3 regions of the Hydrogenophaga sp. ZJX-1 genome follow, and region 3 is predicted to be linked to each of the others. Evidence: predicted binding sites of a transcription regulator. Region 3 holds the regulator's gene; each other region holds the start of a gene.

Region 1 (4,240 bases), on a different contig from region 3:
TCCAGGAACGGAATCCGGAACTCCTTCATCTGCTGGATGTGCACTTAGCACTGGATCTCACGACAAGCTGTGATCATGACGCAGCCCAGTTGCACGAAGCGTTACTGGGAGTCCTCACCCCTGCGCGACTGGCGACGACCGATCACGTCCAAGAGTACGAGACTAGTTATATCGGAACAAAACGTAGCGGAAATGAGATCGCCGTGTACAGCGATGGGAAGAGGAAGGTTCGACCCGAGAGCCCCAGAGTCCATTTAGAGTGGCGTATCCATGGGGCCAAAGCTCTTAGACGGGCGAATATCAAGTCAGCGATGGATCTTGCTGGACTCGATCACAGGGCTTTCTGGGCCAAGCATCTACGGCTGCACATCATGCCTACGCTGTCACGACTTACTCGAGTCCTGGAACACAGGGCCGCGCGGAACGGACGCCCATTGAGTCTGGAGAGAAAACAACGCACGATGAGTTTGCTCTCGCGGATCAGCAGGGACTACCAAGGAAGATTCTTTGCGCAGGGGTTGGACGAACTTCTGGTTCGTGGTCTGCACCCTAAGCCTTCGCGGCTCTACAAGCCGATTTCAAACGAGTGGGCGCTACCAGCACCAGGTAATGCGCTATGGGATGAAGAGTAGGCGAACGGTTGTTTTTCAACAGTGCGCAAGAGTCCAGGAGTCTGCTACGGGCTTATGTAAGGCCTCACAGCAATTAAATAATCAAAATAATCCCAAAAAAGGCTTAGCAACTACTCAGCAAAGACCCGCTGCCTACGTACACCCAAACTAAGTAAGTGGACACAGCTTGATCCCGCCACCAATTTACTTTCCCGACCGAGTGAATTGCGGCGACGTACTGCTCTACCGCTCTTTCCGCGCATGTGGCCCCAAGCGGTGTAGCAAAAGCCACCAGGAGCACAGTGGTTCGCAACGCAAATTCCTTCTCTGGTCTGTCATGCACGGATCACGGGCATGTCTTCCCACCGGGTCGTGTACTGCGGGGTGCGCCGCTCCTGCTTCATGGCCCAGCGCCGGCGATCACCTGCAAGCCCGGTGCTGGCGAGCAACACGGTGCCGCGGCCGTAGCGCCGGTTGATCTGATCCAGTGTCCCCATCAACTCACCCAGGTCCTTGTCTTGCTCAGGTTCCAGGTCCAGCTCATCCTGCTGTACGGAGTCCGGTTGCAGTTCCAGCAGCATCACACCCACCTTGGCGTACAGAAACCCGGGTTTGAAAATCTGAGCCAAGCCTGCCAGTGCGGCTTCGGCAATCTGGGTCGAGTCGGCAGTCGCTCGTCGCAGAGGCACGACGATGGACCCGCTGTACTGGGGGTCAGGTCGGAACGGGCTGGTCCTCACGAACGCGTGAACCAGGTTGGCCAGTCCGTGCTGGCGACGCAGCTTCTCAGCCGCGCGGCTCGCGAACTCGCTGACTGCCTCTTTCAAATCGGCGAGCTCGGTCACCGGCCGACCGAATGAACGCGTGCAGGCGATCTCCTGTTTGTCAGGGGCCACGTCCTCCAGATCAACGCATGCCTGCCCCTGCAGTTCTCGCACCGTCCGCTCCAGCACCACCGACCATCGGGTGCGCACGGTGGCCAGGTCCATCCGCGACAACTGCAGAACGGTTTCAATCCCGGCCTGCTTGAGCTGGAATGAAATCCGCTTCCCCACCCCCCAGACCTCATCCACAGCTGTGTTGGCCAGCACCGACTCCAGGGCATCACGGTTCAGATCGGCCAGGTTGCAGATCTGGGCCAACTCGGCGGGGTAGCTGCCCGGTTTGCGTTCCGCGGTCTTGGCAATGTGGTTCGCCAGCTTGGCCAGGGTTTTGGTGGGTCCCAGTCCGATGCAGCAAGGGATACCCACCCAGCGCAGCACCCGCTCACGGATCGTTCGGCAGCGCTTGATCAGATCCCCTCGAACGCCACTCATGTCGATGAAGGACTCGTCGATGGAATAGATCTCCTGGCGATGGCCCAGGCCCGCGACCAAACTCATCATCCGGTCACTGAGGTCCCCGTACAAACAGAAATTCGCGGACAGTGCGACCAGCCCGTGTGTCTCCTGCAGCTGTTTGATCTTGAACCACGGAGCGCCCATGGCGATGCCCAGGGCCTTGGCCTCATTGGAACGCGCAATGGCACAGCCATCGTTGTTGGACAGCACGATGACGGGTTGACCGTTCAGGCTTGGCCTGAAAACGCGTTCGCAGGACACGTAGAAGTTGTTGCCATCCACGAGGGCATAAAGTGATGCGGCCATGAGGAGTCCCAACTCAAGCGCAAACGCTCAACACTTGAACTGCTTGATCGAAGCGATCACGACTCCCCAGACCTCCACCGTTTGCCCCTCGGTGGGGACGATGTCGGCAAAGGTGGGGTTGGCCGCCTTCAGCTTGAGACGGCCACCGCGCATCCAGAGCTGCTTGCAGGTGAACTCGTTGTCCACCACGGCCACCACGATGTGTCCGTGGGCCGGCTTGACTGCCCGGTCCACCAGGACCACATCACCGTCAAAGATCCCCACGCCTTCCATGGAGTGCCCCCGGACGGCCATGCTGTAGGTGGCCTGGGGATGGGTGACCATGCGTTCGAGGATGTCGATGCGTTTGGCCTGGAAGTCCTCGGCTGGCGATGGAAAACCGGCGTGTACAGGGGTCTCCAATTCCAAAACCGAGATCGGAAACTGGCGCAGAGGAATGGGTACCTCCCCAGCGAAAGGTCGCCCTCTTCCCAGCGCATCTGCAAAATCGGTGAAGCTGTACATTCATCCAGTATATTCTCGGTACCCATTTCTGCGAAGAATCTTCGACCGCGCCAAGTCACGGCAAGGGGCATGTGTGCCACGCAGTCCCTGAGGCAAACTGGTGGCGATTCCACAACCTCGGAGGTGGTCATGTGCTATTCGGCTCAGGTCTGGGCGGACTACAGGAGGTATGTGCGCGAATGGGGCGCAGACATCACCATCAAGGAATTCTTTGACCTGTTCTTCCGGCGTGCGGGTGGTGAACGGGTGATCATTCCTCGCGCCATGGAGGCCTCCTTCGAAGACTCCACAGGACCGGATGGCGAGCGCATTCGAGCCCTCATCGAACAGCACCGAAACCAGCAGCGGCAACAGTTGCGGGACGACCTGGAAAAGCAGCGGGTTCGCCTTGCCGCTGCGGAAGCAGCGCTGAACGTGAAGACCACGAAAACAGCCACAGACAGCAAGCGCATCGCCAGCTCAAAGATCGTTGCGATCCAGAGGCGGTTGGATCAGTTGGACAACCCGGAACTGTTGCCGAGCGATTCGCGGATTTTTCCGGGGAGCTACGCCCTGGTCATGGTCTCCATTGACGGTCATCGGCTGGTCCTACCCATGCGCTACCAGTGCCGTCCAGCCGGCAAGCCGGCTTCGTACGACACCCGTTTCCCGGGTACCTACAACGCACGCAGAGACAACCTCGACGGGTTCTGGAGAGAACAGTTCGGGCACACCCACGGAGTACTGGTGGCGAACGCTTTCTACGAAAACGTGCTGCTCCATCATGCCGAAGGGCGTGATCTCAGACCCGGTGAGGAGCCGCGGATGGTGGTGGTGGAGTTCAAGACCGAACCACCCCAGGAGTTGCTGTTGGCGTGCTTGTGGTCGAGGTGGACGGCACCGGGCGAGCCCGACCTGCTGTCATTTGCACTCATCACGGACGATCCACCGCCGGAGGTGGCGGCGGCTGGTCATGACCGGTGTGTGATCGCATTGCGCCCAGAGAACCTGGACAAATGGCTCAACCCCGAGGAACAGGACACGGGTAGTCTGCTTGCGCTGCTGGATGATCGGCCGCCGCATCTGCACTATGTGCACTCACGGGCAACATGACGCCAGCGGAACATGCATCCAGGTGGCGCAAACTGACGTTGCCTACCCGTTGCAGCAGTTCGCACTCGCGGCCAGAGCAACCGCAAAGCAGCGATGGCTGACGGTGGGTGCTGCCAGGCGTACTCACGCTGACTGTCACGAAGCGGCTGTTGGGTACGGCAACCGGCGTTGGCCCGAATGACGGCTGTATGAGGTACTGCGGTCATAGGGCGTCCACGACCCGGCTGGCGCAGCGCCACCGACCTCTTCCCCAATACCTGGACTGGCGGTACCGACCCACTGCTGTCCGTCGACGGTCGATTGCAAATGACTTCTATGCAAAGTGCAATCGACATAGTCGGAGTCGGGGCCTTAACGCACAGAATAGGAGCACCTTTAGTCCTAGTC
Region 2 (4,240 bases), on a different contig from region 3:
CCCGGGGAGGCTGTCGTCAGCGGACGCGCGAATCTGACATTCTACCCAGTGGCATCCAGCGGATACCGCGCGGGCAGGGCGGACGGTTCCGGGGGTTTTCGCACCGCCGCGATGCGTTGCACAAAGCGTTCGGGCCGGTCGAGGAAGCCGTCTTCAAACGCCACCACGTGCAAGCCGGCTGCGACCTGCAGCAACTCGCCGGATTGCAGCAGGAAGTCGGGCCGTGAGGGCTTGCCCACAGTTTCATTGCCGGCGGCGAAGGTCTCGTAGATCAGCACGCCACCGGGCGCCACGCTGGCCACGATCTGCGGCAGCAGCGGGCGCCAGAGGTAGTTCGTGATCACCACGGCGTCAAATGTCTCGCCGGCAAAGGGCCAGGGGCCGTTTTCGATGTCGGCCAGCACGGCCCGGCCCAGACCGGACACCGCATCGATGGCTTCTGGCGAGCGGTCCACACCGGTCACCGGATGGCCGCGCTGCGCGAACCAGCGCAGGTGGCGGCCATGACCGCAGGCCACATCCAGTACCGAACCGTTCACGGGGACCAGGTGCGACCAACGCTGCACCCAGGCCGAAGGCGCTTCCGTGCCGTGCATCAGAAACAGCTCCAGAGCTGGTCGGCGAGATTCACCAGGAAGTCGGGCCGGTTGTAGAGCGCCAGCGTGCCCAGCAGGGCCAACCCCACGACCGTCCAGACCAGCGCCTTGACGACCAAAGGCTTCATGCCGCCGCTCCCACGCGTTGCGGCCCGCGGGTGATGGGCGATTCGCGCACCGGCAGGTTGATCAGGGCGGCGAACACACCCAGCGCGATCGAGATGTACCAGACGATGTCGTAGCTGCCGGTCTGGTCGTACAGCACGCCGCCCAGCCACACGCCCATGAAGCTGCCGATCTGGTGGCTGAAAAACACAAAGCCACCCAGCATGGACAAATGCGCCACGCCAAAGATCTGCGCCACCACCGCGTTGGTCGGCGGCACGGTGGACAGCCACAGCACGCCCATGACCGCCGCGAACACGTACACACTGGCCGGCGACAACGGCACGATCAGGAACACGCTGATCGCCACCGCACGCGCGATGTAGATGAACGAAAGGATGTAGCGCTTGGGGAAACGCTGGCCCAGCGCGCCCGCGGCGTAGGTGCCGATCACGTTGAACAGGCCAATGAGCGCCAGCGCATAGCTCGCCACCTGGGGCGAAAGCCCGTTGTCTTTCAGGTAGCTGGGCATGTGCACGCCGATGAACACCACCTGGAAACCACACACGAAATACCCCGCCATCAGCAGCTGGAAGCTGCGGTACCTGAAGGCCTCGCGCAGCGCCTGCACGATGGTCTGGTCCCGCTTGGGCGCCACACCGCCCACAAACCCCGGCTCGCGCAGGAACAGCGCCAGCGGCATGATCAGCAGCACCGCAGCGCCAAGGACCAGCAGTGCTTCCTGCCAGCCGAACGCGCTGATGAGCCAGCCCTCGATGGGCACCATCAGGAACTGGCCGAACGAGCCGGCCGCGGCCGCCACGCCCATGGCCCAGGATCGTTTCTCGGCCGGTATCTGCCGCCCGATCACGCCGTAGATCACGGCGTAGGTGGTGCCGGCCTGGGCCGCGCCGATCAGCACACCCGCGGTCAGCGCAAAGGTGAGCGGTGTAGGCGAGAGAGCCATGCCGGCCAGCCCCAGCGCGTAGAGCACGGCGCCCCCCAGCAGCACGCGGAAGGCACCAAACCGGTCGGCCGCCATGCCGGCAAAGATGCCGAACAGGCCCCAGGAGAGGTTCTGGATGGCCAGTGCGAAAGCGAAATTCTCGCGCGTCCAGCCCTGATCCTGGGTGATGGGCTGCAGCCACAGGCCAAAGCCGTGGCGCACACCCATGGAGAGGGTGACGATGGCGGCGCCGCAGGCCAGCACCTGGAACGCGGAGAGACGGGGGGCAGGCGCTGTGGCCAGTGGCGAAGTCATCCCGAGACTGTAGCGAATCCGGGCATTCGCCGGGTGTCGCCCCGGTGCGCGGGGTCATGAAATCGGTGGCCGTCATTGATGCGCAGCTCGAATCGGTCGAGATGCCGGGTGTTTTCTCTGTATTTGCATCCAGTGGTTTGGCGCGGGATGCTTACAATCCGCACCCATGGCGACCCAATCTCCCAACGAATACTCCGAAGGCTCCATCCGCGTCCTCAAGGGACTGGAGCCGGTCAAACAGCGCCCGGGCATGTACACCCGGACCGACAACCCGCTGCACATCATCCAGGAAGTGCTGGACAACGCGGCCGACGAAGCCCTCGCTGGTCACGGCAAAAAAATCAAGGTCACGCTGCACCCCGACAGCTCGGTGAGCATCGAAGACGATGGCCGCGGCATCCCGTTTGGCCTGCACCCGGAAGAAAAGGCACCGGTGGTCGAACTCGTCTTCACCCGCCTGCACGCGGGCGGCAAGTTCGACAAGGGCAAGGGCGGCGCCTACAGCTTCTCGGGTGGTCTGCACGGCGTGGGCGTGAGCGTGACCAATGCGCTTTCGACCCGGCTCGAAGTCACCAGTTACCGCGAAGGCCAGGTGGCCAAACTGGCGTTCTCGGCCGGTGACGTGATCGAACAACTGGTGATCACGCCCAAAGGCGAGGGCGACCGCAAGCAGGGCACCACGGTGCGCGCCTGGCCCGATGCGAAGTATTTCGAGTCCGCTGTCTTGCCCATGAACGAGCTGACGCACCTGCTGCGCAGCAAGGCGGTGCTGATGCCGGGCGTGACGGTGACCCTGGTCAACGAGAAGACCAGAGACACCCAGACCTGGCTTTACAAGGGCGGTCTGCGCGACTACCTGCAGCAGACCCTCAACGGCGAACCGGTGATTCCGCTGTTCGAAGGCGAAGGTTTTGCCGACGCCAAAGACGACAACTTTGCCGAGGGCGAGGGCGCCGCGTGGTGCGTGGCCTTCACCGAAGACGGCCAGCCGGTGCGCGAAAGCTACGTCAACCTGATCCCCACCAGCGCCGGCGGAACGCACGAAAGCGGCCTGCGCGACGGTCTGTTTCAGGCGGTCAAGGGCTTCATCGAGTTGCACGCGCTCTTGCCCAAGGGCGTGAAGCTGTTGCCCGAAGACGTGTTCGCCCGCGCTTCGTATGTGCTGAGCGCCAAGGTGCTGGACCCCCAGTTCCAGGGTCAGATCAAGGAGCGACTGAACTCGCGCGACGCCGTGCGGCTGGTCGGCAGCTTCGTGCGCCCGGCGCTCGAACTCTGGCTCAACCAGCATGTGGATTACGGCAAGAAGCTCGCCGAGCTCGCCATCAAGGCCGCGCAGTTCCGCCAGAAGGCCGGCCAGAAGGTCGAAAAGCGCAAGGGTTCGGGCGTGGCCGTGTTGCCCGGCAAGCTGACCGACTGCGAGAGCAAGGACCTGGCGCACAACGAGGTGTTCCTGGTCGAGGGCGACTCGGCCGGCGGTAGCGCCAAGATGGGCCGTGACAAGGAAAGCCAGGCCATCCTGCCGCTGCGTGGCAAGGTGCTCAACACCTGGGAGGTCGAGCGCGACCGCCTGTTCGCCAACAACGAGATCCACGACATATCGGTCGCCATCGGCATCGACCCCCATGGCCCGCTGGACACCCCGGATATGAGCGGCCTGCGCTATGGCAAGGTCTGCATCCTGAGCGACGCCGACGTGGACGGTTCGCACATCCAGGTGCTGCTGCTCACGCTGTTCTTCCGGCATTTCCCCAAACTCATCGAGGCAGGCCATGTGTACGTGGCGCGCCCGCCGCTGTTCCGGGTGGACGTGCCCGCGCGCGGCAAGAAGCCCGCCATCAAGCAGTACGCCTTGGATGAGGGCGAACTGCACGCCATCCTCGACAAGGCCGAGAAAGACGGCGTGGTGCGCGACAAGTGCCAGATCAGCCGCTTCAAAGGCCTGGGCGAGATGAACGCCGAGCAGCTCTGGGACACCACGCTCAATCCCGACACGCGCCGCCTCATGCAGGTCAACCTCGGCTCGCTGGACTTCGCCGGCACCGAAGCGCTCATCACCAAGCTCATGGGCAAGGGCGAGGCCGCTTCGCGCCGTGAGCTGATGGAGCTGCACGGCGACTCCGTCGAGGTGGACGTGTGAAACACACGGCGCGCCGCTGGCTGCAGGGCACCGCCGTCGCGCTGGTGCTCTCGCTGTCCGCGCCCGCCTGGGCCGAGATCTGGGGTTTTGTGGACCGGCGTGGCGTGTCGCACTTTGCCGACCACCAGGTCGATCGCCGCT
Region 3 (4,240 bases):
CGAAGGCTGATGAAAACAGGATCTCGTAGTTGTCGAGTTCCACGTAGCCGATGTGGGGGGTGCAAATGCAGTTCTCCAGCCGCAGGAGGGCGTGCCCCTGCAGGATGGGTTCGGACTCAAACACGTCGATGGCGGCCATACCGGGCCGGCCCCGGTTGAGCGCTGCCAGCAAGGCATCAGACTCCAGAATCTCTGCGCGCGATGTGTTGACCAGCAGCGATGTGGGCTTCATGCGGGAGAGATCTTCCAGCGTGACACAGCCGGCGCTTTGTTCTCCGAGTCGCAAATGCAGGCTCAGCACATCCGACATCTCGAACAGAGCCTCACGGCTGGTGGCCAGCTCGTAGCCATCGGCTGCGGCCTGTGCCTGGGTGGGCTCGCTGCCCCAGACGATCACGCGCATCCCGAAGGCTCGGCCATAGGCGGCGACGAGCTTGCCGATTCGGCCGTAGCTCCAGACGCCCAGTACTTTGCCACTCAGCACCATGCCCAGCCCAAAGTTGGCTGGCATCGATGCCGCCTTCAGCCCGGATTGTTGCCAGGCACCGTGTTTGAGGCTGGCCACGTATTGCGGAATTCGGCGCATGGACGACATGATCAGCGCCCAGGTCAGTTCGGCGGCGGCGATCGGTGAACTGACACCTTCAGCCACAGCGATACCGCGCTCGGTGCAGGCATTGACGTCGATGTGGGGTCCGACGCGGCCCGTCTGCACGATCAGCTTGAGGCGCGGCAGCTTTTCAACCAGCTGCCGCGTGATCTGGGTGCGCTCGCGGATCAGAACCAGCACATCGGTATCGCGCAGCCGGACCGAAAGCTGGCCCACGCCCTTGACTGTGTTGGTGAAAACCTTGGCGGGATAGGGTGCCAGCTTGTTGGCGCATGGCAGTTTTCTGACCACATCCTGGTAGTCGTCAAGGATCACGATATTCATGGTCCCTATTGTGCCCGCAGGAACATCGTGATCTTTTGTCACGACGGGCTTGAACCCGCCGTGCTGCGCAATCGCGCAGGGTCAGGCGCGCAGTTGCGGGTGGCTCGACTGGAGCTCCAGGGCCGCCAGCCGCTCGAGCTCCGCGCAGACATCGTTGATGCGACCAGAGATCACCAGCCGCCCGTCGGAGCGTGGGCCGCCAGAAGTGTCCGCGGTTCTCAGCACCCGCACATGGCGGGCTCGAACGACGGCATGGCCGGTGACAGTGACCTTGTTGCTATCCACAGTGCACTTTGGCGGGTGCCCCAGCCAGCCGGCACGCACGAAGCGTTGCAGGATTTTCGGAAACGTGCGAGCGGTGCCTGCCCGTTCAAAGGAGGGAGGCAACCAGCTGTCGATGAGCAGCAGCGGCGCACGCCAAGTGTTGGTGTTGAAGCGGATTCCCATGCGAAACTCCAAAAAAGGGGTTGAACACAGGCAGGATTGCGAATGAAGTCGCCAGCGCAGGGATGTGCCTGACGCGTGTGGATCACGCACCAAACCAAACGCCCGCCACCTGCTGAGGCGACGCAGACCCGATGGGTCAGAGCTGGAAGCTGTTGCGGATGAGTCCCACGGCAAGGCCCTCGATTTCAAAGGGCTCACCCGGCTCGACAACGATGGTCTTGTAGTCCGGGTTTTCGGCGTGCAGTTCGATCCGGTGCTGGCGGCGCATGAAACGCTTGACGGTCACGTCCTCGCCCAGGCGGGCCACCACGATCTGGCCGTTCTTGGCTTCCTTGGTCGACTGCACGGCGAGCAGGTCCCCGTCCATGATGCCGACGTCGCGCATGGACATGCCGCGCACCTTGAGCAGGTAGTCGGGTGTGCGCTGGAACAGGCTGCGCTCGACGTGGTATGTCTGGTCCACGTGTTCCTGGGCCAGGATGGGCGAGCCAGCGGCCACACGCCCGATCAGGGGCAGCATCAGCTGCGACAGACTGGGCAGCGGCAGTGTAAGCTGGCGCCCCCGCGATTCGTTGATGGATTGCAGGTCTTCGTTGCGCAGGCGGATGCCGCGCGAGGTGCCGCTCACCAGTTCGATGGCGCCTTTGCGTGCCAGGGCTTGCAGATGCTCCTCGGCTGCGTTGGCGGACTTGAAACCCAGCTCATGGGCAATTTCTGCCCGCGTCGGTGGCGAACCGGTGCGGGCAATGGCGCTCTGGATCAGTTCCAGGATCTGCTGCTGGCGGGCGGTGAGCTTGGGCGGGTAAAGCGGCGACTCGATCATGGGGACCTCGTGAAGATGTGGGGAGAAGCTCACTCGGGTGAGGCTCGCCACCGGGACTGGTCAGAACAACAAGCTGTCTTCTTATCCAGTGCCTGTATTTTTAACCAGTTTTGGAGACTTGGCAAGTGGCAGATGCAATGGAAATCCAACGTCACGTCATTTTGGGCACGGGCGGCACCATCGCCGGCCGGGCAACCCGGTGCGGGGATGGTGTCGGGTACGTGGCGGGTCAGGTCAGCGTTGAGGACCTGCTGGCATCGATTCCGTCCATGGCGGGATTGCCCCTGGAAGTGGAGCAAGTGGCTCAGGTGGACAGCAAGGACATGGGCTTTGCACTCTGGCAGCAGCTGGCCACCCGGCTGACCTTTCATCTCAGCCGGCCCGAGGTGGACGCGGTGGTGATCACTCACGGTACCGACACCATCGAGGAGACCGCGTTCTTCCTGCAAACCGTGCTGCGACCTGCCAAGCCGGTGGTGTTGACCTGCGCAATGCGTCCGGCCACTGCGCTGGTGCCGGACGGCCCACAGAATCTGGTTGACGCGCTGGCTGTGGCCAGCCATCCCGGGGCGCAAGGCGTCGTGGTGGTGTGCGCAGGGCAGATCCACAGCGCGGCCGACGTGAGCAAGGTGCACACGTACCGGGTGGATGCGTTCGACTCGGGAGATGCCGGCCCGCTGGGTAGCGTGGAAGAAGGCCGGGTTCGGCAGTTCCGCCCCTGGCCATTGGCCTCTGACGCGGGGGGCTGGGACGCAGTTGCGTTGCTGCGCATCCAGTCGGTTCAGGCTTTGCCGCCCGTGGTGGTGCTGACCAGCCATGCTGACGCCGATGGCACGCTGGTGCATGCACTCCTGTCCGGTGGCGACGCGGCGCAGGGCCCTGCCGTGCGCGGCATCGTGGTGGCCGGTACCGGCAACGGCACGGTGCACCATGCGCTGGAGGCGGCCTTGCTGAAAGCACAGGCCAAGGGCGTGCGCGTGGTTCGAACCAGCCGGTGTGTGCATGGGCCTTTGTTGACGCATCCGGGGCAGTTGTTGGTGGATGCCTACAGTCTCACGCCGGTCAAGGCGCGCATTGCGCTGGCGCTGGAGTTGCTGGAGGGCTGAGCCTGGGCGCCCATCCCTGGGCCTATCCCATGCTGGAGGTGGCGCACATCCTGGGCATCGCGCTGTTGCTGGGCAACCCCATCTTGCTGGAACTGCGCGTGTTCGGCTGGGGCGCGGCCTTGCCAGTGACGCCGCTGGCTCGCCTGAGCCTGGTGTTGGTGGGGTCGGGTCGGGTTTTGCGCCGGCGGCGGCGTCGGGCCTGTTGACGTTCTCGACACAGGCCGGGGAACTGTTGGCCAACCGGGTGTTTGCAGCCAAGATGCTGTTGTTGGCAACCTGTAACGCCGCCTGGTTCGATGTCCGGGGTTCGCTGCGGCGGCTCGATGGCACCGCGCGTGCGCTCATGGGGGCATCCACTGTGATCTGGCTGCTGGTCTTGAATTGTGGGCGCTGGATTGGCCACACGTGAAGAAGACCGTGGTGCGTCGACGACGCTTTCTCCAGACCAGTACCGTGCTGGGTTTTCGGGTCTTGGCTCTGCCGCGTGGGCGCCCCATGGCTGGAGCAGTTTTGACCAGAACCGTCCCATTTACCTGGAAGGTCGGGTGGTGGAGGTGAAATGGCGCAACCCCCACGCCGAACTGGTGCTGCAACTGTCCGAGAAGCTGACGCTGCCCGCCGACCTGGCGCAACGCGCCTTGCCCGCGCAGTCCGCCGGTGTGGACGGGCCTGCGCTGCTGGCGAAGACGGTGTTGCCCACGCGGCGCGATCGGCGCTGGGAGATCGAACTGGCACCGCTGTTTCGCCTGGGCCAGTGGCAGATGCCTGAAATCAGGAACAGGGCTGCACTCTCGATGGTCGGGTTCACGTTCAAGGACGAGCAAGGGGCCGCAGTCCTGCGGGCTGAATACATCTTTCTGGATGGCAAGGCGTACGGCTTGTGATCGGGTCCCGCCTGACGCGACCGGGCACAAAAAAACCCGGCACGTG

Evidence for each region. Region 3 encodes LexA, which represses DNA repair genes until DNA is damaged. Its sites were predicted from a motif close to ACTGTATNNNNATACAGT; they were not measured.
Region 1: ACN5W5_RS23175 (LexA family protein) is a predicted target of LexA. The motif match lies at 2,753-2,770, and genes of this name have one in related genera.
Region 2: ACN5W5_RS19740 (DNA topoisomerase IV subunit B) is a predicted target of LexA. The motif match lies at 2,079-2,096, and genes of this name have one in related genera.

What each region holds. Positions count from the first base shown of each region.
Region 1 covers NZ_JBMBRA010000011.1:37,495-41,734, forward strand. Annotated here, with positions in the region: gene ACN5W5_RS23165 (hypothetical protein) at 1-632, shown strand, start outside; gene ACN5W5_RS23170 (Y-family DNA polymerase) at 947-2,257, opposite strand; gene ACN5W5_RS23175 (LexA family protein) at 2,285-2,659, opposite strand; gene ACN5W5_RS23180 (SOS response-associated peptidase family protein) at 2,891-3,853, shown strand.
Region 2 covers NZ_JBMBRA010000007.1:203,089-207,328, forward strand. Annotated here, with positions in the region: gene ACN5W5_RS19725 (class I SAM-dependent methyltransferase) at 42-596, opposite strand; gene ACN5W5_RS19730 (hypothetical protein) at 596-724, opposite strand; gene ACN5W5_RS19735 (MFS transporter) at 721-1,962, opposite strand; gene ACN5W5_RS19740 (DNA topoisomerase IV subunit B) at 2,129-4,099, shown strand; gene ACN5W5_RS19745 (lytic transglycosylase domain-containing protein) at 4,096-4,240, shown strand, end outside.
Region 3 covers NZ_JBMBRA010000001.1:920,085-924,324, forward strand. Annotated here, with positions in the region: gene ACN5W5_RS04485 (D-2-hydroxyacid dehydrogenase family protein) at 1-934, opposite strand, end outside; gene ACN5W5_RS04490 (hypothetical protein) at 1,016-1,381, opposite strand; gene lexA (transcriptional repressor LexA) at 1,518-2,204, opposite strand; gene ACN5W5_RS04500 (asparaginase) at 2,342-3,310, shown strand; gene ACN5W5_RS04505 (hypothetical protein) at 3,340-3,516, shown strand; gene ACN5W5_RS04510 (hypothetical protein) at 3,513-3,719, shown strand; gene ACN5W5_RS04515 (DUF6152 family protein) at 3,694-4,194, shown strand.